DNA from 4 places in the Leclercia sp. CFBP8987 genome. Region 2 is predicted to be linked to each of the others. Evidence: predicted binding sites of a transcription regulator. Region 2 holds the regulator's gene; each other region holds the start of a gene.

Region 1 (5,757 bases), 200 kb from region 2:
ATGGAAAATCAGCTCGACGCCCGCGTCGGTGAGCAGGCTCAGCGCATGGCCGCTGTCAAACACGTTCACAATGGTTCCATCCGCCGGGGCTCGCAGCACGCCCTGGGAAGGAATAATCGCAATCCCGTCGCCCATGATTTTGCGGGAGAAGACGTCATCGTTAACCTTTTCAAGCGGGATGATCTGTCCCTCAACCGGGCGGGTAAAGCTCAGCGCGTCGGTGCTTTCAACCGCTTTATCGCGCCACAGCACGAAGGCACTGATAAAGGCCACGGCAAAGGATAACCCCGCCCCGGCGAAGGCCCAGACGATATTCATGGAGTTATCCGGAGAGACAAACATTGAGATGCTGGCCAGGCCAGGGCCGACGAGGGCAAAGGCCTGAATCGCCATCCAGCCGATAAAGGCCCCGCCGACAATACTGCCGAGGATCACGCTGTAGAGCGCTTTTTTGTTCAGCAGGGTGACGCCATACAACGCCGGTTCGGTAATGCCGAACAGAGCCGAGATCCCGGCGGAGAAGGCGGTGGATTTCAGTACTTTATCTTTGCTTTTAAGCGCAATCGCCAGACAGGCGCCGGACTCGGCAATATTGTGCGCCAGCGACGCGGGCAGATAGAGCATTTCTCGCCCAAACTGGCTCATGGAGGCCACGGCGTAAGGCAGCATCGGCTTGTGCATCCCGGCGGCGACCATAAAGGGCAGGGCGGCGGCCAGCAGCGCGGTGGCGACAAAACCCAGCTTGCCGTAGAGCCACAAAATCACCGTTGCCAGGCCGGCACCCAGCTCGTAACCCAGCGGCCCCAGGATCAGCAGCGTGACGGGGACCGTCACCAGCAGAGAGAGCATCGGCGAGAGGAAAATGCGTAGCGCGCCAGGGGAATAGCGGTTGAACAGCTTCTCCGTCTGGGCGTAAAAGAGCACGCACAGAATGGCGGGGAAGACCTGCGAGGCGTAGGCCACGTTGCGCAGATCGAACGACATAAACACCGTCCCGTCGGCCAGCTGTTTGGTCATCGCTGGCAGCACCATCACGGAAACTGCCGAGACGGCAACCAGCACGTTCACCTTGAGCTTCATCGCCGTGGTGATTGCCACCAGGATGGGCAGAAAGTAGAGCGGCGCAGAACCGATATTATCCAGGACTTTGTATGTCGAGCTGTCGCGGCTGAGCCAGCCCATGACGTCCAGCAACAGCAGCAACGATTTCAGAACGCCGCCACCGGCAATAGCAGGTACCAGCGGCTGAAAAACGCTGATCACGAAATCAACAATCTGCGCGCCACGGCTGATTCTGGCAGGCGCATGTTGTCTGTCCGCCTGAGGTGAACCCACCAGCGAGCGCACCGCCTCAAAGACCTGCACCACGTCGTGACCAATAATCACCTGGCACTGCACGTTCACGCGCACGCCCAGTACGCCGTCGACCTTTGCCAGCGCCGCTTCGTTGACCTTACCGTTGTCATACAGGCTCAGCCGCAAGCGGGTGGAGCAGTGTTCGATATGTTCGATATTCTCAGCACCGCCGACCAGGGCGATGATCTCCAGCGCTGTTTGCAAGTGGTTCATGTTCTGGCCCCTGTCTCCAGAGCAAAAAAAAAGACCTGAACCCCCTCTCCGCTCGAAAACGGAGAGGGGGTTCAGGTCTTGCCTACGGATCGTAGTTACACGCCTGTGGGTTTTATATCGTCCAGATTGTGTTTAAAAGTCAAACAGTCATGTCACTTTGCGTAGCGAAATGTGAGCCGCTTAACCTTTTTTAGCGCCGTACTGCTGGAACCACGTCAGCATCCGCTGCCAGCCATCTTTGGCTGATTCCGCGTGATAGCTCGGGCGATAATCGGCATTGAAGGCGTGCCCGGCTCCCGGGTAAACCACAATCTCTGCCGTTGCGTTTGCCGCGCGTAGGGCATGGCGCATGGTCTCTACCGTATCCAGCGGGATCCCGGTATCCTCGGCGCCATACAGCCCCAGGACCGGCGCACTCAAATCGGTCGCAATATCGACCGGATGCTTCGGTGAATTCAGCGTCTTTTCACCCACCAGCTTGCCATACCATGCCACGGCGGCTTTCAGCTGCGGGTTGTGCGCGGCATACAGCCAGCTGATACGCCCGCCCCAGCAGAAGCCGGTCGCCAGCAGACGGTGGGGATCGCCGCCATTACGCGCCGCCCAGTTGGCGACGTGGTCGAGATCTGCCAGCACCTGCGCGTCCGGCACTTTACTCACCAGATTGCTGAACAGAGTAGGAATATCGTTGTAATCGTTCGGATCGCCCTGACGGAAGTAGAGCTCAGGTGCCACGGCCAGATAGCCTTCCAGCGCCAGACGGCGGCAGATATCGCGAATGTGCTCATGCACGCCGAAAATTTCCTGAATCACAATGACGATCGGCAATGCCCCTTGCGCATTTTTGGGCCGGGCATGCCAGGCGGGCATGTTATCGCCCTGGGTCGGAATGGAGGTCTCCCCGGCAGTAATGGCTTCGTCGGGGGTAGTGACAACGGTTGAGGCTTGCAGGTCAGCAGCAGGTGCAAATCCAGATTTTCCAGTCATGGCATTCTCCGTACCAATTAGCGCAAAAGTAAATATAGTCCGCAGGTTAACAATCCACAGTGCCCGAAACAGGCTATCTTTTGTGCAACAGATAACGATATAACTCGTTAATGTGATGTTAATCACTATTTCATGGTAATTAACTGCAATCAATTTTATTCATGGTGATGCCCGTCACGAAAAAAAGCCGGTTCCTTCGGTAAAGTACCGCTTTGCTTCTGCTGACAAACTGACCCACAGAGGAGTTTTCTATGTCTAAGTCTGATGTTTTTCATCTCGGCCTCACTAAAAACGATTTACAAGGGGCTACGCTCGCTATCGTCCCTGGCGACCCTGAGCGTGTGGAAAAGATCGCCGCGCTGATGGATAAGCCGGTTAAGCTGGCAGCCCATCGCGAATTCACGACCTGGCGGGCAGAGCTGGATGGCAAAGCGGTGATCGTGTGCTCTACCGGTATCGGTGGCCCGTCTACCTCGATTGCCGTTGAAGAGCTGGCGCAGCTGGGCATCCGTACTTTCCTGCGTATCGGGACTACCGGTGCGATCCAGCCGCATATCAACGTTGGCGACGTACTGGTCACCACCGCGTCCGTTCGTCTGGACGGTGCGAGCCTGCACTTTGCCCCAATGGAGTTCCCGGCAGTAGCCGATTTCGAATGCACCACCGCGCTGGTGGAAGCCGCGAAATCCGTTGGCGCGACGACTCACGTTGGCGTGACCGCCTCCTCTGATACCTTCTACCCGGGCCAGGAGCGCTACGACACCTTCTCTGGTCGCGTAGTGAACCGTTTCAAAGGCTCGATGGAAGAGTGGCAGTCTATGGGCGTGATGAACTATGAAATGGAATCCGCCACGCTGCTGACCATGTGCGCAAGCCAGGGTCTGCGTGCCGGTATGGTTGCGGGTGTGATCGTTAACCGTACCCAGCAAGAGATCCCGAACGCCGAGACCATGAAGCAGACCGAAAGCCACGCGGTGAAAATCGTGGTAGAAGCGGCCCGCCGCCTGCTGTAATTTCCCCTTTTCTATGCCAAAGGCCGACCTGTTCGGCCTTTTTCTTTGCGTAGCGCCTCGCAGAAAACCCTTTTCAAACTGGACGTTTATACAGCACAATTCTATTTTGTGCGGGTCATACCTTGATGCAGGGGGCGTCGTGGATATTTCCATCCTTTTTTATGTCGTTATTGCGCTGGTCAGCGTAGGTGTGGGCTGGTTGTTCGCCAGCTATCAGCATGCGCAGCAAAAAGCCGATCAGCTTGCCGAACGTGAAGAGATGGTGGCCGATCTCAGTGCATTAAGACAGAACATCGCCCAGAGCAGGCACTGGCGTGACGAATGCGAGCTGCTCAACAACGAGCTGCGCAATCTGCGGGATATCAACACCTCGCTGGAAGCCGACCTGCGCGAAGTGACCACCCGGCTGGAATCCACCCAACTGCATGCGGAAGACAAAATCCGCCAGATGATGAACAGCGAACAGCGCCTGAGTGAGCAGTTCGAAAACCTCGCCAACCGCATCTTTGAGCAGAGCAACCGCCGGGTCGATGAACAAAACCGCCAGAGCCTGAGCGGCCTGCTGTCGCCCCTGCGTGAACAGCTGGACGGCTTTCGCCGCCAGGTGCAGGACAGCTTTGGTCAGGAGGCGCGGGAACGCCATACGCTGGCCCATGAAATCCGTAACCTCCAGCAGCTGAATGCCCAGATGGCGCAGGAGGCCATCAACCTCACTAAAGCGCTGAAAGGCGACAATAAAACCCAGGGCAACTGGGGCGAAGTGGTTCTGACCCGCGTGCTGGAGGCCTCTGGCCTGCGCGAGGGTCACGAATATCAAACCCAGGTCAGCATTGAAACCGAAAACCGCGCGCGAATGCAGCCCGACGTCATTGTCCGTCTGCCGCAGGAGAAGGACGTGGTCATCGACGCCAAAATGACCCTCGTGGCCTATGAGCGCTACTTCAATGCCGAAGACGACTACACCCGCGAGGCGGCGTTGCAGGAGCATATCGCCTCGGTGCGTAACCATATTCGTCTGCTGGGGCGTAAAGATTATCAGCAGCTGCCGGGCCTGCGTTCGCTTGACTATGTGCTAATGTTTATCCCGGTTGAGCCGGCCTTCTTACTGGCGCTGGATCGCCAGCCGGAGCTGATCTCCGAGGCGCTGAAAAACAACATTATGCTGGTCAGCCCTACCACGCTACTGGTGGCGCTACGCACCATTGCGAATTTGTGGCGCTACGAGCATCAGAGCCGTAATGCCCAGCAGATTGCCGATCGTGCCAGCCGCCTGTACGACAAAATGCGTCTGTTCGTCGATGATATGACCTCGGTCGGGCAGAGCCTGGAACGCGCCCAGGATAACTACCGCCAGGCGATGAAAAAGCTGGCCTCCGGGCGCGGCAACCTGCTGGCTCAGGCCGAATCGTTCCGCGACCTTGGCGTGGAAGTAAAACGCGAGATTAATCCGGAATTGGTCGAGCAGGCCACCTCGCAAGATGAAGAATATCGGCTGCGCAGTGAGGTTCCCGTTCAAAATACAAACAATACCTTAGCAGGCGCCCAGGCGTCGGCAGACCCCCTGGAGCGTTATTCCCGGGGTGGTTGAATCGTAGGGCAAATGCGCCCAATCTGTTACACTTCTCAAACATTTGACTGATAAGCAGGCTCTGAGATGGTTGAAGATTCACAAGACACAACGCACTTTGGCTTTCAGACTGTCGCTAAAGCGCAGAAAGCTGATATGGTGGCCCACGTATTCCATTCCGTGGCGGCGAAGTACGATGTAATGAATGACCTGATGTCATTCGGCATTCATCGCTTGTGGAAGCGCTTCACTATTGATTGTAGCGGCGTACGTCGTGGACAAACCGTGCTGGATTTGGCTGGCGGCACCGGCGACCTGACAGCGAAATTCTCGCGTCTGGTGGGCGAAACGGGCCGCGTTGTGCTGGCTGATATCAACGACTCCATGCTGAAAATGGGGCGTGAAAAACTGCGCAATATTGGCGTGGTCGGCAACGTTGAATATGTCCAGGCGAACGCTGAAGCGCTGCCTTTCCCGGATAACACTTTTGACTGCATCACCATCTCTTTCGGTCTGCGTAACGTCACCGACAAAGAGAAAGCGCTGCGTTCCATGTACCGTGTGCTGAAACCGGGTGGACGTCTGCTGGTGCTGGAGTTCTCCAAACCGATTATTGAGCCG
Region 2 (5,757 bases):
CTCAGGATATTGCTTCGGCGTTCCACGTGGGCTCTCACGGCTCCACCTACGGCGGTAACCCGCTGGCGTGCGCGGTGGCTGAGGCAGCGTTCGATATTATCAACACCCCGGAAGTGCTGAGCGGCGTTAACACGAAGCGGGAGCAGTTTGTGAAGCACCTTCAGCAGATCGATGCTCAGTACGATCTCTTCAGTGATATTCGCGGCATGGGGCTGCTGATTGGTGCCGAGCTGAAGCCGCAATACAAAGGCCGGGCGCGCGATTTCCTCTACGCCGCCGCCAGCGAAGGGGCGATGGTGCTCAATGCCGGGCCGGATGTGATGCGCTTTGCGCCGTCGCTGCTGGTGGAGAGCGAGGATATCGACGAAGGGATGAGCCGTTTTGCCGCCGCGGTGAAGCGCGTGGTTCAGGCGTAGGCCCGTGCAAGCGTAGCGCCGCCGGGCACAAAAGCTAATACGGCGTCCGTTTCAAACGCCGGATCAACCAGATCCCATGATGCGGACGCTGTCGCCACGCCACTGACGAAATGGTGTGCATGGTATTCAGATGCCCCAGGATGCGCTGCAGATGCTGCTCCAGGGTGCTCATAGGCCCGTAGGTCAGGGTTTCGGGAGCTTCCAGGATATTCTCATCGCCGCTTTCACCCGGCGAATCATACTCCAGACGCTGCTGACAGCGCTGAAGCGCAATTTCACACGACTGCAGATAACGCTGCGCCAGGTCTGGCGTCAGCATCGTATGCTCCCGCGCCAGGGTCGTCATCGCGTTGATATGCTCGACGATAAACTGGCTGTGCGTTACCCACAGTTTCATATCCGCCAGATACGCCGAATTGAAGCCCGGCTCCTGCATCGCCTGGTTGAGCGAGTTGAACAGGGCGTTGTGCGCCTGGTTGACCTTCATGCGCTGCCAGGCCAGCGGCGTCGGCTGCGGATCGTCGCTGAGGATCAGGCGGATGGCCTCCTGATCGGCCTCCAGCGCGTCGTGGGCATTCTGCCGCAGCAGCCCGCTCTGCCACTGCGGCCACAGCCAGACCATGCCGCCGAAGGCAATCAGACAGCCAATCAGGGTATCGGCCAGCCGGGCGATAATAAATTGCTCACCGTTCAGGGTCAGCAGTTGCAGGGTATATACCGCCGTGACCGTAAAGCCCACCGTCGCCCAGCCGTAGTTCTTACGAATAAACAGGTAACTTACCAGAGTGATCACCAGCATCCCGGCGAGGGTATAGCCTTCCGGAACGTGGAAGTGCAGGGTGACACCGGCGATGATCAGCCCCACCATGGTGCCGGCCGCCCGGTGGAAAATACGCACCCGCGTCGCGCTGTAGCCGTTTTGCGTTACCAGCAGGACGGTCATTAAGATCCAGTAAGGTTTCGGCAGGTGCAGCGCTATGCCCATCAGGCTGGCGATACTCAGCATCACGCTGATACGCGCCGCATTACGGAGGGCGGCAGACTTCAGCGACAGATAGCTTTTCAGGGCGGGGATCAGCGGCAGGCGTTTCTGCTTGTCGGCCATCAGGTCGCGCGGGTAGAGCGGACGCTGGGTGCGCAGCACCCGGGCGATACGGCTGAAGTGCCAGGCGCAGAACTGTCCCACCGGGTTATCCGGGTGCTGACGGGCGATTTTTTCCAGCGCGCCGAGCGGTTTGTCCATGCTAAAGCGAGTGGGGTAGCGATGATAGAGGATGTCATCAGCCAGCACCCGCAGGCGGGCCGCCACGGTCTGTGCGTTCCAGCGGATCACCGCTTCGGCGTGACTGCGCTCCACCAGCTTTTGCACCTCCTTCGGGTGGTGCAGACTGACGGAGATATGCTCCTGCAGATCCAGCCCCACCTGGAAGGTGCGCAGCAGGCGTTTGTATTCGTGATTTCTGTTGGCCGCCAGCATATGCAGCTGCTGGTAACAGAGGCTGATCAGATCCACTACCTTCTGCTGGCGGGCCAGCAGCGGTGGCAACGATTTCTCAGGGTCAGTGTGCTGGGTCAGCAGGGTATATTTCGCTTCGCAGTAATCCGCCAGCTGTTGATAGAGCATGCTCAGCGACTCGCGCAGCGGCTGTTCGCGCCACATCCAGAACCAGAACCAGTTAAACAGCCCGTACCAGAGGGTGCCCAGCGTATAGAGGAGCAGCGGTTCCCAGACCGGCATGTTCCCGGCAAGACTCAGGGTAAAGATGGCCGCAATCAGCGAGGCGGGCAGGAGTCGCGCATGGAGAGCGCTGATTTCTGCCGTGACGCCTAAGGTCATTGCCAGTACCGTCAGAATGAGCGGCAGTGGAATATCCCGCGCCAGCAACAGCTGGACGGCCAGGCTACATCCGGCAAACAGGCAGCCGCCAATAGTCAGACGTTTAAAAAAGCGTTTATGCGGTGTGTCCAGGCCAGCGATGTTGCAGCAGGCTGGAACCAGAGAAAAGAGGAGTCCCTGTTGCAGATGACCGAAAATCAAACCCACAGCCACGGGGAGACACAACACCAGGGTTTGCCGCAGTGCGTAGTTAACTTCCGGGTGATAAATGAGCCTGCGCCACATGGATGCTAGAGACAAAAACGGCGTGGCATCCTGCGATGCCACGCCGTTTGAGCGGAATTAACGTGTTCCGTAAACCACGATGGTTTTACCGTGGGCGGAAATCAGGTTTTGATCTTCCAGCATTTTCAGAATACGACCGACTGTCTCACGCGAACATCCGACGATCTGACCAATTTCCTGACGGGTAATTTTAATTTGCATACCGTCCGGGTGGGTCATGGCGTCTGGCTGTTTCGCCAGGTTCAGCAGGGTCTGAGCGATACGGCCCGTTACGTCGAGGAAGGCGAGGTTACCCACTTTCTCGGACGTGACCTGCAGACGGCGAGCCATCTGCGAGGAGAGGCGCATCAGGATATCCGGGTTAACCTGGATCAGCTGGCGGAACTTCTTATAGGAGATCTCAGCCACTTCACACGCGGTCTTCGCACGCACCCAGGCGCTACGCTCCTGACCTTCTTCAAACAGGCCCAGCTCGCCGATGAAATCTCCCTGATTCAGGTAAGAGAGGATCATCTCTTTGCCTTCTTCATCTTTGATCAGCACTGCCACTGAGCCTTTGACGATGTAATACAACGTTTCCGCTTTTTCACCCTGGTGAATCAGCGTGCTCTTCGATGGGTACTTATGAATATGGCAATGAGACAAGAACCATTCGAGAGTCGGGTCTGTTTGCGGTTTGCCAAGCACCATGCGCTGTTATCCTCTGTTATAAGCTGTCTCCAGAGTCTGGCTATGTACCTGTACTCTGGGGTTGCAATCGAATTCTTTCCCCTGCCTGGGGTCTGGCTGGCACAATAATTAGCAGCCTGGAATGTGTGATGTCCTCTGCATACATGTGCAACGTCAATGTATTACTGTAGCATCCCGACTGTTTTAGCATAGCTTTTGCCGCGTGTCTCCTGGTGTCTCGCTTCAGCTTGATGCAGGTCGACTTCCGTTGTCAGAATTGTTACTGACGCGTAATCTGTCAGCAAAAATGCACTCCTGGAGTTAATACAAATGCAAGCACGTGTGAAATGGGTAGAAGGGTTAACGTTCCTTGGTGAGTCCGCTTCCGGGCACCAGATTTTGATGGATGGCAACTCCGGTGATAAAGCGCCAAGCCCGATGGAAGTAGTCCTGATGGCGGCAGGCGGATGCAGCGCCATCGACGTGGTGTCGATCCTGCAAAAAGGGCGTCACGATGTGACCGACTGTGAAGTGAAGCTGACCTCAGAGCGCCGTGAAGAGGCGCCGCGCCTGTTCACCCATATCAACCTGCACTTCGTGGTCACCGGCAAAGCGCTGAAAGATGCGGCGGTATCCCGCGCGGTGGATCTCTCTGCGGAGAAGTACTGCTCCGTGGCGCTGATGCTGGAGAAAGCGGTCAACATTACGCATTCGTATGAAGTGATCGAGGCCTAAGCGCCTTGCCCGGTGGCGCTGCGCTTACCGGGCAACAAAACCTCAGTCGATCTTCTTGCCTTCCATCAACCGCTGCACCAGCGGCATCATGATCAACTCCATCGCCAGCCCCATCTTCCCGCCCGGCACCACCAGCGTATTGATGTGCGAAATAAATGAACCCTGCAGCATCGCCAGCAGCCAGGGGTAGTCAATATTGTCCAGATTGCGGAAGTGGATCACCACGAAGCTCTCGTCAAGGGACGGGATGCCTTTTGCGGCAAAGGGGTTAGAAGTGTCCACGGTCGGGACGCGCTGGAAGTTAATATGGGTGCGGGAAAACTGTGGCGTCAGGAAGTTAATGTAATCCTCCATCGAGCGCACCACCGAGTCCATCACCGCCTCGCGGGAGTGACCGCGTTCGCTGGTATCCCGCGTCAGCTTCTGGATCCACTCCAGATTGACGATCGGTACCACGCCCACCAGCAGGTCGACATGGCGCGCCACGTCGTGATGCGGCGTCACCACTCCGCCATGCAGGCCTTCATAAAACAGCACGTCGGTCGGTTCCGGCAGCGGCTGCCAGGGGGTGAAGGTGCCCGGCACCTGGTTCCAGGGGACCGCTTCGTCATAGGTGTGCAGGTATTTGCGTGCCTGGCCGGTGCCGCTTCGCCCGTATTCGGCGAAGGTTTGCTCCAGCAGGCCGAAGTCGTTGGCATCCGGGCCAAAGTAGCTGATGTGTTTGCCGAGATCGCGGGCCTTGCGGATGGCCATGTCCATCTCAGGGCGGGTGAAGCGGTGAAAGCTGTCGCCTTCTACTTCCGCAGCACGCAGATGCAGCTGCGAGAAGATCTTACGAAAGGCGAGGCTGGTGGTAGTGGTACCCGCACCACTCGACCCTGTAACGGCAATAACCGGATGTCTGGCGGACATAGCAACTCCCTGAATGGAAAGAGGTCGCGGTTAACCGCGAAATTGATTGCGAGGCATGATGTTGACGGTTTCGTGCAGCTCAGACCATACCACCAGCACCTCACCGCTTTGCAGCTGGCGCCTGACGTCGGCGACCTTCTGCTCAAGCGAAAGCTCCTGTTCACCATAATCGGTGCCTTCGCGTAACACAAAGCTTTCAATCAGATTATCCAGCGTTTCGGGAGCCAGATCTTGCCAGGGAATAATCATCTTATCGGTTCCAGGTATGTGGTCAGCCAGTCCGGGATACGCGTTTCCAGCCACATCTGCGGGCGGCGCAGCGTGCCACCGACAAAGCCCACGTGTCCGCCGTGTTCGGTCAGCTGATACTGTACGTTAGCGGGCAAAAATTCCTGCGCGGGTATCGAGTGATGATCCATAAAGGGATCGTCTTTAGCATGAATAATCAGTACCGGTTTGGTGATGTTGCTCAGCACCGGCATGGCGCTGCACTGGCGATAGTAGTCAATCGCATCGGCAAAACCGTGAATTTTGGCGGTGATCAGATCGTCAAATTCGCGCAGGCGGCGCACTTTCTTCAGCTGTCGCAGACTGACCGGGAGCGTATCCGGGTAAGCTTTAAGTTTGCGTGCCGCATTGGCTTTGAGCAAGTTAAGCAGATAACGCTGATAGATTCGCGAGAAGCCCTTATCCATATGATAGCTGCAGTGCTCCAGCATGAACGGGGCAGAGACGATGGCGGCGGCATCCAGCGGGATGGTATCGCCCTCTTTTGCCAGCAGGCAGGCGAGCATGTTTCCACCCAGCGAATAGCCCACTGCCGCCGTAGGGGCCGGGCCGTGAGTCTCTGCCAGCCAGCGCAGGAACCAGGTGCCATCTTCAGTTTCACCGGAGTGATAGATG
Region 3 (5,757 bases), 2.2 Mb from region 2:
CGTATTCTGCCTGCACTGCCGCCGCGCATCTCCGGCGCAGCTCACAGCGAGCTGACCAAGATGGGCGTACGCGTTCTGACCCAGACCATGGTCACCAGCGCCGATGAGCAGGGTCTGCATACCAAAGATGGCGAACACATCAAAGCCGATCTGATGGTCTGGGCCGCGGGCATCAAGGCACCTGATTTCATGAAAGAGATTGGCGGTCTGGAAACCAACCGCATTAACCAGCTGGTGGTTGAGCCGACGCTGCAAACCACCCGCGATCCGGACATTTACGCTATCGGTGACTGCGCCTCCTGCGCGCGTCCGGAAGGCGGGTTCGTACCACCGCGCGCTCAGGCCGCTCACCAGATGGCCAGCCTGGCGCTGCATAATATTCTGGCGCAGGCGAAAGGCAAAACCCTGAAGAACTACGTCTACAAAGACCACGGTTCCCTGGTGTCGCTCTCTAACTTCTCCACCGTCGGCAGTCTTATGGGCAACCTGATGCGCGGTTCGATGATGGTAGAAGGGCGTATCGCACGCTTCGTCTATATCTCGCTGTACCGTATGCACCAGGTTGCGCTGCACGGTTACTTCAAAACCGGGCTGATGATGCTGGTTGGCAGCATCAACCGCGTGATCCGACCGCGTCTGAAACTGCACTAAGAACCAAGCCCCTCCGCGGTCGCCGGAGGGGCTTTTTCAGCATATCACACTGCTAATTCCCCCTCAGAAGCCTAAGAGTTCTCCTAATCAGGCTGTTTTCCCGCTTCTTCCCACATTTTTACTCCCTTATCTGATTTGCTAACGACCTGCTTTGGTTGCAGAATTGTTACTAATAGCAATAAAAAGGAGGTTGTCCCATGAATAAATCCATGGTGGCAGGTATAGGGATTGGCGTGGCTGCCGCGTTAGGCGTGGCGGCAGTTGCCAGTCTCAATGTCTTTGAACGTGGCCCACAGTATGCGCAGGTCGTTTCGGCAACACCGATTAAAGAGACGGTTAAAACACCCCGTCAGGAGTGCCGGAACGTGACCGTGACGCACCGTCGTCCGGTGCAGGATGAAAACCGCATCGCGGGTTCCGTACTGGGTGCGGTAGCGGGCGGCGTGATTGGTCATCAGTTTGGTGGCGGACGCGGCAAAGATGTCGCCACGGTGGTGGGCGCGCTGGGCGGTGGTTATGCCGGCAATCAGGCGCAGGGCGCACTGCAGGAGCGTGATACTTACACCTCGACGCAGCAGCGTTGTAAAACGGTGTATGACAAGTCAGAAAAAATGCTCGGCTACGATGTGACGTACAAAATTGGCGATCAGCAGGGCAAGATCCGTATGGATAAAGATCCCGGCACGCAAATCCCCCTTAACAGTGATGGTCAGCTGGTACTGAATAACAAAGCATAAAAAAATCTGTTCTCTGCGTTTAGCTCCCCATTCGCTCAGGCTGGGGAGCTTTTTTTGCGCATAAAAAAGACCTTAGCAGCCGCGCGACTCACGGCAGGAATAAGGTCTTTCCGGGGTAGTGACTGGGCTACAGGGGTTAAAGGTCAAACTCGTTATATTGTCTCAGTAATAAAAATCCTGTTATCAGGACAGACAAGAAAGCAAATAAAACTGACCCACCACATAAGACCCAGAGACCGAATAACAATGTGATCACCATTAACACCTTGAAAAATGGTAATAGCAAAATCATTTTTATTCTCCTTCTGAATGTGAATAGCCAGAACAGCTCCGTTATGACCTATGCGCCTAACCATTAGCACATCAATAATCACCCGTTAAGGATAGCAAGCGGCAAAGATGCGGTGATAGATTTTACCTATCTTTAAGCAGATTTGTCTGAAAGTGGGGCGGGAGCAGGGCGGAAAACCGCCCTGCGGATCAAGCTTTCAGGAGTTCAGGCCACAGGCGCAGGGTGATCTGCGTGATGGTCTGCAGTTTTTCCAGGCTGGCACCTTCCCGGGCGCTGATCGACATTCCCTGCAAAATGCAGCTCAGGTACTGGGCCAGTTTTTGCGGATCGCAGTGTACGGGGATCTCACCGCGCTGCTGGCGCTGTTCGAGGAACCGGCACAGCGTCTCCTCCTGCATCGCATGGCGCGATTTAACCGTGTGGGCAATCTCTTCTGATGACGCCGCCAGCGTGGCTGACGTGTTAATCATAAAGCAGCCTGCGGGCGTCTCTTTGCTGGTAAAGCAGGTCGCCACCGCGGTGAAGTAGTCTTCCAGCGCATCTTCGACACGCTTCTCTTCGCAGAACAGCTGCGCTTCATGGCGGGCGGCGAAACGGCTGATATAGCGATCCAGCACCGCGCGGAACAGCCCCTCTTTATTAGTAAATTCTGCATACAGCGTAGGCGCTTTAGCCCCGGTCGCTGCGACCAGGTCGGCCAGCGATGTGGCTTCATACCCATGCTGCCAGAACAGCGTCATGGCCTTATCCAGCGCCGCTTCCCTGTCGAACACTTTTGGTCGGCCACGGCTTTTCTTTGCGCAACGCGTATCATCGGTTGTCATGAGCCGTTGTACCTCTGTTGGTTTGTTGAACGACCATTATAAAAATAATCCCTCTTTGCAGCCAGCGCTGAATTCATAAAATTAATTTCATTATATCAATATGAATTTTAAAGGTTTTAAATTTATTTTAACGATCGTTATAAAAAGAATTTGACCGTGATGCAGATCACATTTATCATTTAGTTATCGATCGTTAAGTTAATGCTTACGACATCCTGTCACTTGCATAAGGTTCTTATCATGAAAAATGTAAAAACACTGATCGCCGCTGCCGTACTAAGCTCACTCTCGTTTGCCAGCTTCGCCGCTGTACAGGTTCAGTCTACCCCTGCCGATCAACAAAAAGTGGGTACGATTTCCGCGAATGGTGGGACTAACCTTGGCTCTCTGGAAAGCCAGTTAGCGCAAAAAGCGGAAGAGATGGGTGCTAAATCTTACCGTATCACCTCTGTTACCGGCCCGAACACCCTGCACGGTACTGCGGTGATCTACAAATAAGCATGGCTTAACCCTCATTAATGCCACTGCGAAAAAAAGCTCTGCGATTGCAGAGCTTTTTTTTATCTCTAAGGCTTACAGAGCCTGAACCTCCGAATGGCGAGTAACATCCACCGGCATTCCCGAGCGGGCTTCCATCGCACGCTCCATCACCGTTTCGTCTGCGCTGGCTTTAAAGCCCTGCTGGGCACCATTCAACACAATCGGCAAGGTCTGCGGATCGTCATTCAACTGTTTCGACAGGGGTTGATGTACCTCCACCAGCCGCACGCCGCCGGGCTCTTCCGACACCTTGATCGGCGTATTCATGATATTCACTTTGGTGCCGGGCTGAATAACGCGGAACAGCGTCTCGATGTCATTGTCACGCAGGCGAATACAGCCGGAGCTGACGCGCATGCCAATGCCAAAATCGGCGTTGGTGCCGTGCAGGAGATAAACGCCACCGTAGGCCGCAAGGCGGATCGCATGATGCCCCATCGGGTTTTCCGGCCCGGCAGGCACTACCGCAGGCAGGTCAATGCCCTGGGCTTTATAGCGGGCACGGATATTGGCGGTCGGGGTCCAGGTGGGGTTAGCGCGTTTATCCGACACCGTGGTCACCATGGTTGGCGTCAGCGTATCGCCCCCCAGTTGGCCAATGCCGATGGGGTAAACCGTGACCTCATTTTTACCCGGCGGGTAATAGTAGAGACGCAGCTCGGCAAGGTTAATCACAAGTCCTTCCCGCGGCGCATCGGGAAGCAGGGTCTGCAGCGGAATGGTCAGCACGCTGCCCGCGCGGGGTACATAGGGATCCACGCCGGGGTTAGCCTGCAGCAGCGCCAGAAAGCCGACGTTATATTTTTTGGCAATCGCTTCCAGCGAGCCGCCGTCATTTTCCACCACATGAAAGCGGTTTTCGCCCACCAACCGGCTGCCCGCCGGGGGCAGGGGCCAGGTATTGGCCTGCACAGGCAGAGCAAGCGCCAGGGCCGAGAGCAGCGCAACCATCGATATCCAACGGGTAAAACGCGAAGTCGTCATCATCACCAGAATCCATAGCAATAAAGATTATTGTTATCTGAAAGTTAATCGATAATTATGGCGAATAGTCGTGTCGGGAAATCCAGGTGGATTGCAAAGAGTTGTAAATTGCGCGGGAAATAAGGCCGGGCGATCGCAGGATCGCCCGGGAGGGGTCAGGCGACGGCGTTCTCTTCCAGCTGTCGCATAAAATTACGCACCCAGTCCATACGGATTTTCCGTTCCGCCAGGTCCTGGGTGAATTTCAGACGCGTCGGGCCGTCCAGGCGATAATGCTGAGGCTGTTTCTGCAGCAGGCCGATCAGCCACATCGGATCAACATGGTTCTTCTCAGCAAACTCAATCATGCCGCCTTTGTCATTCCCTTCCAGCTTGCGGATCCCCAGCTTCTGCGCCTGCTGGCGTAAGCGGGCAATATCCAGCAGGTTGCGCGCCGGATCCGGCAGTAAACCAAAGCGGTCAATCAGCTCCACCTTAATCTCGTCGAGGCTGGCTTCATCTTTAGCGCTGGCAATGCGTTTATAGAATGACAGACGCGTATTCACATCCGGGATAAAGTCATCCGGCAGCAGGGCAGGCATCCGCAGTTCCACCTCCGTTTGCTGGTTGGTGAGATCTTCCAGCGACGGCTCGCGCCCTGCCTTCAGGGCATCGACGGCGTTTTCCAGCAGCTCCATATACAGCTGGAAACCGATGGTCTCCATCGAGCCGCTCTGATCTTCCCCGAGCAGCTCGCCCGCACCGCGGATCTCAAGGTCGTGGGTCGCCAGCGCAAAGCCGGCACCCAGATCTTCCAGCGAGGCGATGGCTTCAAGACGTTTTTGCGCATCGGTGGTCATCGCTTTCGGATGCGGGGTCATCAGCCAGGCATAGGCCTGATGGTGTGAACGCCCGACGCGACCGCGAAGCTGGTGAAGCTGGGCCAGGCCGAAGTGATCCGCCCGCTCAATAATGATGGTATTGGCGGTAGGAATATCGATCCCGGTTTCGATGATCGTGGTGCAGACCAGCACGTTAAAGCGCTGGTGGTGGAAATCGTTCATCACCCGTTCCAGCTCGCGCTCGCGCATCTGCCCGTGGCCGATGGCGATGCGTGCTTCCGGCACCAGCTCCGCCAGCCGGTCGGCCGCTTTCTGAATATTCTCCACGTCGTTGTAGAGATAATAGACCTGGCCGCCGCGCAGGACTTCACGCAGGATCGCCTCGCGCACCACCAGGTTATCGTATTCGCGCACGAAGGTTTTCACCGCCAGACGACGGGCCGGTGGAGTAGCGATAATCGACAGATCGCGCATGCCGCTCATCGCCATGTTTAGCGTACGCGGGATCGGCGTGGCGGTGAGGGTCAGGATATCGACATCGGCGCGCATCGCTTTAATCCGCTCCTTATGACGCACGCCAAAGCGGTGCTCTTCGTCGACAATCAACAGGCCCAGATCTTTCCACTTCACGTCGCTCTGCAGCAGCTTGTGGGTGCCGATCAGAATGTCGATCTTACCCTCGCTGGCCTCCTCGAGGATCTGCGCCTGTTCTTTGGCGCTGCGGAAACGGGACAGCATCTCAATGCGCACCGGCCAGTTGGCAAAGCGGTCGCGGAAGTTATCGTAGTGCTGCTGCGCCAGCAGGGTAGTGGGCACCAGCACCGCCACCTGTTTGTGGTTCTCGACCGCGAGGAAGGTGGCGCGCATCGCCACTTCGGTTTTGCCGAAGCCCACGTCGCCGCACACCA
Region 4 (5,757 bases), 1.0 Mb from region 2:
ATTATCAATGTGATCAACCTTTTCCCCTTCGATCAGCAGGCGCATGGCTTCGTTGATATAAGGGGCCAGAATACGGTTAACGTAGAACCCGGCTTTATCCGCCACTACAATCGGCGTTTTACCCTGCATTTTCGCCAGCTTTACAATAGTAGCAACGGTCTGCGGGCTGGTGCCGGCGTGGGGAATCACTTCTACCAGCGGCATTTTTTCAACCGGGCTAAAGAAATGCAGCCCGATCACCTGTTCAGGACGCGCGGCCTGGGCCGCAATATCGCCAATTGGCAGCGATGAGGTGTTAGAAGCAAAGATAGTGTGCGGCGCGCAGTGCGCTTCGACCTCGGCCACCATCTGCTGTTTCAGGGCCAGATCTTCAAATACCGCCTCAATCACCACATCGCGATGGCGGAATCCGCTGTAGTCCGTGGTACCGGAGATCAGCGCCAGCTGGCGATCGCGCTCGCTGGCTTTGATATGGCGGCGTTTGACCTTCTTATCAAGCAGCTGCCAGCTGTACTGCAGGGCGTGGTTGATCCCTTTCGCATTGATGTCTTTGATCCGCACCGGTAATTTGCCCTTGCTGGCGGTCACGAAGGCGATACCGCCTCCCATCAGTCCGCCACCCAGCACGCCGATGGCCTCAAGCGGTGCAGGTTCCGCCTCGCTGCCGGGATCTTTTTTCACCTCGGTGCTGGCAAAGAAAATGCTGCGCAGCGCCTGCGACTGCGGGGTCATCGCCAGCTCACCAAAGGCTTTAGCTTCTGCGGCATAGCCGCTGCTGCTGCCCTGGGTCAGACCGGTATGGATAACCTCGAGAATGCGTTTTGCCGCCGGGTAATTCCCCTGGGTTTTTTGTTCGGTTTTGTTCGCCACCATTCTGAACAGCAGCGTGCGGCCCAGCGGACCTGCCAGCACGCGCTCGCGCACCGGTAAGCGACGCCCGGCCGGTTTGTCTTTCAGAGCCAGCGCAACCGCGGATTCAAGCAAAATCGACGGCGGAACCACCTCATCCACCAGCCCGACCTTCAGGGCCTGACGCGGACGCAGCTGTTTGCCGGTGAGGATCATCTCCAGCGCCGTGCTGACGCCCACCAGCCGCGGCAGACGTTGGGTGCCGCCCGAGCCGGGCAGCAAGCCGAGCTGCACTTCCGGCAGGCCCAGCACCGTTTTGCCGTCGTCGGTACAGATCCGCCCGTGACAGGCCAGCGCCAGCTCCAGACCGCCGCCGAGGCAGGCGCCGTGGATCGCCGCAATCACCGGGATCGGCAGGGCATGAATTTCAGCCATGATCTGCTGCCCCTGACGGGCCAGATCTTCCGCTTCCTGGGCGCTGCTCGCGCGGGCAATCATGTTGATATCGGCCCCGGCAATAAAGTTGTCCGGCTTGGCCGAGATAAATACCAGCCCGCGAAGCGTTTTGTTTTCACGCACCTGCTTGAGGATGGCGCGCACCTGACCGCCAAATTCGGCTTTCAGGGTATTCATCTTTTCGCCTGGCGCATCGATGGTGACTACCGCCACGTTGTCCAGTCGTACATGCAGGGTAAACGCCGTTGTCATCTCCATTATTCCGCCTCCAGAACCATTGCGGCACCCAGACCACCCGCCGCGCAGGCGGTTACCAGGCCAAACCCACCGCCGCGACGGCGTAACTCATGCAGCGTCTGGGTGATCATCCTCGCGCCGGTCGCCGCAAAGGGGTGACCGTAGGCAATGGAGCCGCCCAGCACGTTAAATTTGCTTTCATCGACCTCGCCCGTCGCGTGGGCCCGGCCTAACACATCCCGGGCAAAGCGTTCGCTGGCCAGCAGCTGCAGGTTGGCCAGGGTCTGGGCGGCAAAGGCTTCATGCATGTCGATAAGCGTCAGGTCGGCCATCGTCAGCCCGGCACGCTCCAGCGCCAACGGCGTGGACCAGGCTGGCCCCAGGAGCATGTCCTGCCAGACATCAATGGCGGTAAAGGCATAGCTGCGCAGGTAACCGAGCGGAGTCAGGCCCAGCTCTTTAGCGCGGGATTCGGTCATCAGGATCACCGCCGCCGCACCGTCGGTTAACGGCGTACTGTTGGCGGCGGTCACGGTGCCGTGCTTGCGGTCAAATGCCGGGCGCAGTTTTGCGTAATCCGCCAGCGTTGAGGTGCCGCGGATATTGTTGTCTTCACTGAGCGGCTCGCGGTATGGCGGGGTGTAGGCCGTCATCACCTCTCCCGCCAGCTTGCCTTCGGCCCAGGCCTGAGCGGCGCGCTGATGTGAGCGGTGCGCCAGCGCATCCTGCTGTTCGCGAGTGATGCCGTAGGTCTTCGCCATCTGTTCGGCGGTGTCGCCCATCCGCAGGCCGGTGGAGTACTCGGCGACGGCAGGCGGCACAGGGAGCAGATCGCGCAAGCGCAGGCGCGAGAAAAGCGATAAGCGCTGCCCGATGGTGCGGGCTTTGTTGACGTCCACCAGCACGCGGGCCAGTTTTTTGCTGACGCCTATGGGTAATACGGATGAGGAGTCGGCCCCGCCGGCGATCCCGGCGCGAATGGTGCCTGTTATCAGGCTTTCCGCGACGTTCGCCACCGCCTGAAAGCTGGTGGCGCAGGCACGGCTGACGCTGTAGGCATCGGTATGGACATTCATCCCGGTGCCCAGCACGATTTCACGGGCGATATTGGGCGCTTCCGGCATCTGCACCACCTGGCCAAAGACCAGCTGTTCAATCACCTCGGGCGGTATTTCGCTGCGAGCCAGTAACTCCCCTACGACCATTTTTCCCAGATCGACTGCAGGTATGCCATGAAAAGCCGTCGCCTGACGGGCAAATGGCGTGCGTAATCCACTGACAATGGCAATGCGATCCCCCTGACGGGTGATTAGCGGTAATGCCTGACTCATAACGCTCCCCTGTGAATAACAAATACGCAAAGTGGTCTGACCTGATAACAGTCTTAACCAAATTTTTACATTAGCCAATCGGGGAGAAGAAAAATTGCGAGCGAAGCCACAGAGCTCAAATGAAACGCCCCCATGAATGGAGGCGTTGAAGGGAAATTAACGCAGACCGAGCTGGAAAATCAGGGACTCAGCTTCGCAGCTGAACACGAAGTCGATGTCCAGGCGCACCCCGCCGTCCACTTCGGTGAAGGTGGAAGAGATGTCGCACGGTTCAGACTCCACGCCGCGTGCTTTCGCGGTCAGGGCTGCCAGCGTCTCTTCGGCTTCAGCACGGCTGGCGAAGACACGGCTGTAAGAGGCGGTGCAATCCGTGTTATCCACGATGGTACCCACATCCATACAGCAGCAAACCGGGGTTTCATCAGCACTGCATTTACTCATAGTAGATTTCCTCTGTAGTCGCGCACGGCGCGAAATAGACACAATGCTGATATTTTACGCCCCGCCCGGGAGGGGCTCCAGTCGTTAATGGCGTAAACGCCGGTAAGTGAGCAATATCACACGTAAAAATGATCTAAAACAAAAATCACCCGTTCGGAGTAAGCGAACTGGTCACAATTTTGCCAACCAGATCCCGTTTCGAAAAACATATCAGTAAATATTAATAAACACACTTGCAACATTCCATCTGGTCAGACCTATACTCTCGCCACTGGTCTGATTTCTAAGTGTTACCACAGACCCTACACTTCGCGCTCCTGTTACGGTGTGTAACAAATATTGAATAAAAATAACTCAATGAGGTTATGGTCATGAGCCAGAAAACCCTGTTCAAAAAAACTGCGCTCGCAATCGCAGTGGCAATCGTCTCCACCTCCGCCTGGTCAGCGGGCTTTCAGCTTAACGAGTTCTCCTCCTCAGGGCTGGGCCGCGCCTATTCCGGGGAAGGTGCCATCGCTGATGACGCAGGGAACGCGAGCCGTAACCCGGCGCTGATCACCATGTTCGATCGCCCGACTTTCTCTATCGGTGCCGTCTATATCGATCCTGATGTGAATGTCACGGGTAACTCCGCCTTAACAGGACAAAGTGCAAACCAGGACAACATCGCCCCTACTGCATGGGTGCCTAACGTGCACTTTGTTATGCCAATCAATGATCAGTTTGGTTGGGGTGCGTCTGTTACCTCCAACTACGGTCTGGCAACCGAATTTAACGATAGCTACGGGGCAGGTATCTACGGCGGTAAAACCGATCTGGAAACCCTCAACCTGAACCTGAGCGGGGCTTATCGTCTCGACAGCAACTGGAGCTTTGGCGTGGGCTTTGATGCCGTTTACGCGAGAGCCAAAATTGAGCGTTATGCCGGTTCGCTGGGTCCATTGCTGTCACGTCAGCTGACCGGCCGTGTACCGCCATCCTACCTGAATGGTATTAACGAACCTGACGATCAGATTGCCTACCTGAAAGGCGACGAATGGGGCTTCGGCTGGAACGCCGGTATCCTGTACGAGCTGGATAAAAATAACCGCTGGGGTCTGACCTACCGTTCAGAAGTGAAAATCGACTTCGAGGGCGATTATAAGAGCTCCATCAACCCGGCTCTGAACAGCATCCTGGGCAGTATGGGTCTGCCGTCAGGCACCGGTGGTCGCACCGAGAGTGGTTCTCTGTCGCTGCATCTGCCAGAAATGTGGGAAGTCTCCGGGTATAACCTCGTGGCGCCACAGTGGGCTGTCCACTACAGCCTGACCTACACCAGCTGGAGCCAGTTCCAGGAGCTGAAGGCCACCGGCAGCAACGATCAAACCCTGTTCTATAAAGAAGAAAGCTTTAAGGACGCGTACCGTATTGCGCTGGGTACCACCTACTACTACGACAAGAACTGGACCTTCCGCACCGGTATCGCCTTTGATGACAGCCCGGTTCCGGCCAACAAGCGTTCTATCTCTATTCCGGATCAGGACCGTCTGTGGCTGAGCGCCGGTATGTCCTACGCCTTTAACGATGATGCCTCTATCGACGTTGGCGCATCTTACATGCATGGTCAGAAAGTGAGCTTCACCGAGGGCGAAGGCGCGGCGGCGTATAACTTCACTTCCGAAGGTAAGGCGTGGCTGTTCGGGACCAACTTCAACTACGCGTTCTAATTACGTAGCGATAAAAAAAGGTGAGCCTCGTGCTCACCTTTTCTTTTTTATTCCGCATCAATCTCGGAGAGTTCATTCTCGATCGCTTTTGCGTTCGGGTTATCTTCCGGTTTCAGCTTGCCGCCGTTAGCAATAAAGTCATGGTTCTGGAAGTAAGCTTCACGCACCATGAGGTACGGATCGGAGGACTGACGCAGCAGGCCGTCGGAATCCAGCAGCTGGGCGCGCGTCTCCACCCCTTCCAGCGTCCATTTACCTACCGATAGCGGCCAGGTCAGCCATGACAGCACCGGATAGAGGGTATCCACCGCATCACCACCGTCTTCACGCAGGGTGAAGCTGCCGTAGAACGGTAAATGGACATACGGGCCGTAACCTACATTGTAATGACCCAGGGTACTACCGAAACGGTGGGGCTGCTCGCGTTGCAGCTTCGGATTCGCCATTCCGGCAACATCAATAAAGCCACCCATCCCTAACAGGGTATTCAGGAAGAAGCGGGTGAAATGGACCATCCCCTGATAGGGATTGCCCTGCAGGAAGTAGTTCGCCATCACCGCAGGCTCTTCAAGGTTGCTGGTGAAGTTGCTCAGCCCGTTACGGGCAGGTTGTGGAACATAGTCACGCCATGCCACCGCAACCGGACGCACCACATAGGGATCCAGCACGTTGTAGTTGAAGTTATACATGGAGCGGTTGAATCCTTCCAAAGGATCGGAGCGCCCCTGTTGCTC

Evidence for each region. The regulator CRP, encoded in region 2, controls carbon source genes, mostly activating them, when cyclic AMP is high. The targets are predictions, from matches to a motif close to ATGTGANNNNNNTCACAT.
Region 1: the regulator CRP is predicted to act here: its motif matches at 2,667-2,684, upstream of udp (uridine phosphorylase).
Region 3: the regulator CRP is predicted to act here: its motif matches at 2,659-2,676, upstream of bhsA (multiple stress resistance protein BhsA).
Region 4: the regulator CRP is predicted to act here: its motif matches at 3,419-3,436, upstream of SOM40_RS16470 (YfcZ/YiiS family protein).

What each region holds. Positions count from the first base shown of each region.
Region 1 is NZ_CM188255.1:4,641,854-4,647,610, reverse strand. It holds gene SOM40_RS22395 (beta-glucoside-specific PTS transporter subunit IIABC) at 1-1,569, opposite strand, end outside; gene SOM40_RS22390 (dienelactone hydrolase family protein) at 1,750-2,556, opposite strand; gene udp (uridine phosphorylase) at 2,808-3,569, shown strand; gene rmuC (DNA recombination protein RmuC) at 3,709-5,157, shown strand; gene ubiE (bifunctional demethylmenaquinone methyltransferase/2-methoxy-6-polyprenyl-1,4-benzoquinol methylase UbiE) at 5,224-5,757, shown strand, end outside.
Region 2 is NZ_CM188255.1:4,440,978-4,446,734, reverse strand. It holds gene argD (bifunctional acetylornithine/succinyldiaminopimelate transaminase) at 1-416, shown strand, start outside; gene SOM40_RS21470 (YccS/YhfK family putative transporter) at 451-2,538, opposite strand; gene crp (cAMP-activated global transcriptional regulator CRP) at 2,596-3,228, opposite strand; gene SOM40_RS21460 (OsmC family protein) at 3,538-3,942, shown strand; gene SOM40_RS21455 (phosphoribulokinase) at 3,985-4,854, opposite strand; gene SOM40_RS21450 (YheU family protein) at 4,885-5,103, opposite strand; gene SOM40_RS21445 (hydrolase) at 5,100-5,757, opposite strand, start outside.
Region 3 is NZ_CM188255.1:1,808,158-1,813,914, forward strand. It holds gene SOM40_RS08575 (NAD(P)/FAD-dependent oxidoreductase) at 1-651, shown strand, start outside; gene SOM40_RS08580 (glycine zipper 2TM domain-containing protein) at 849-1,388, shown strand; gene SOM40_RS08585 (TetR/AcrR family transcriptional regulator) at 1,869-2,504, opposite strand; gene bhsA (multiple stress resistance protein BhsA) at 2,745-3,002, shown strand; gene ldtC (L,D-transpeptidase LdtC) at 3,078-4,031, opposite strand; gene mfd (transcription-repair coupling factor) at 4,184-5,757, opposite strand, start outside.
Region 4 is NZ_CM188255.1:3,410,714-3,416,470, forward strand. It holds gene fadJ (fatty acid oxidation complex subunit alpha FadJ) at 1-1,563, opposite strand, end outside; gene fadI (acetyl-CoA C-acyltransferase FadI) at 1,563-2,873, opposite strand; gene SOM40_RS16470 (YfcZ/YiiS family protein) at 3,030-3,314, opposite strand; gene fadL (long-chain fatty acid transporter FadL) at 3,686-5,023, shown strand; gene mlaA (phospholipid-binding lipoprotein MlaA) at 5,071-5,757, opposite strand, start outside.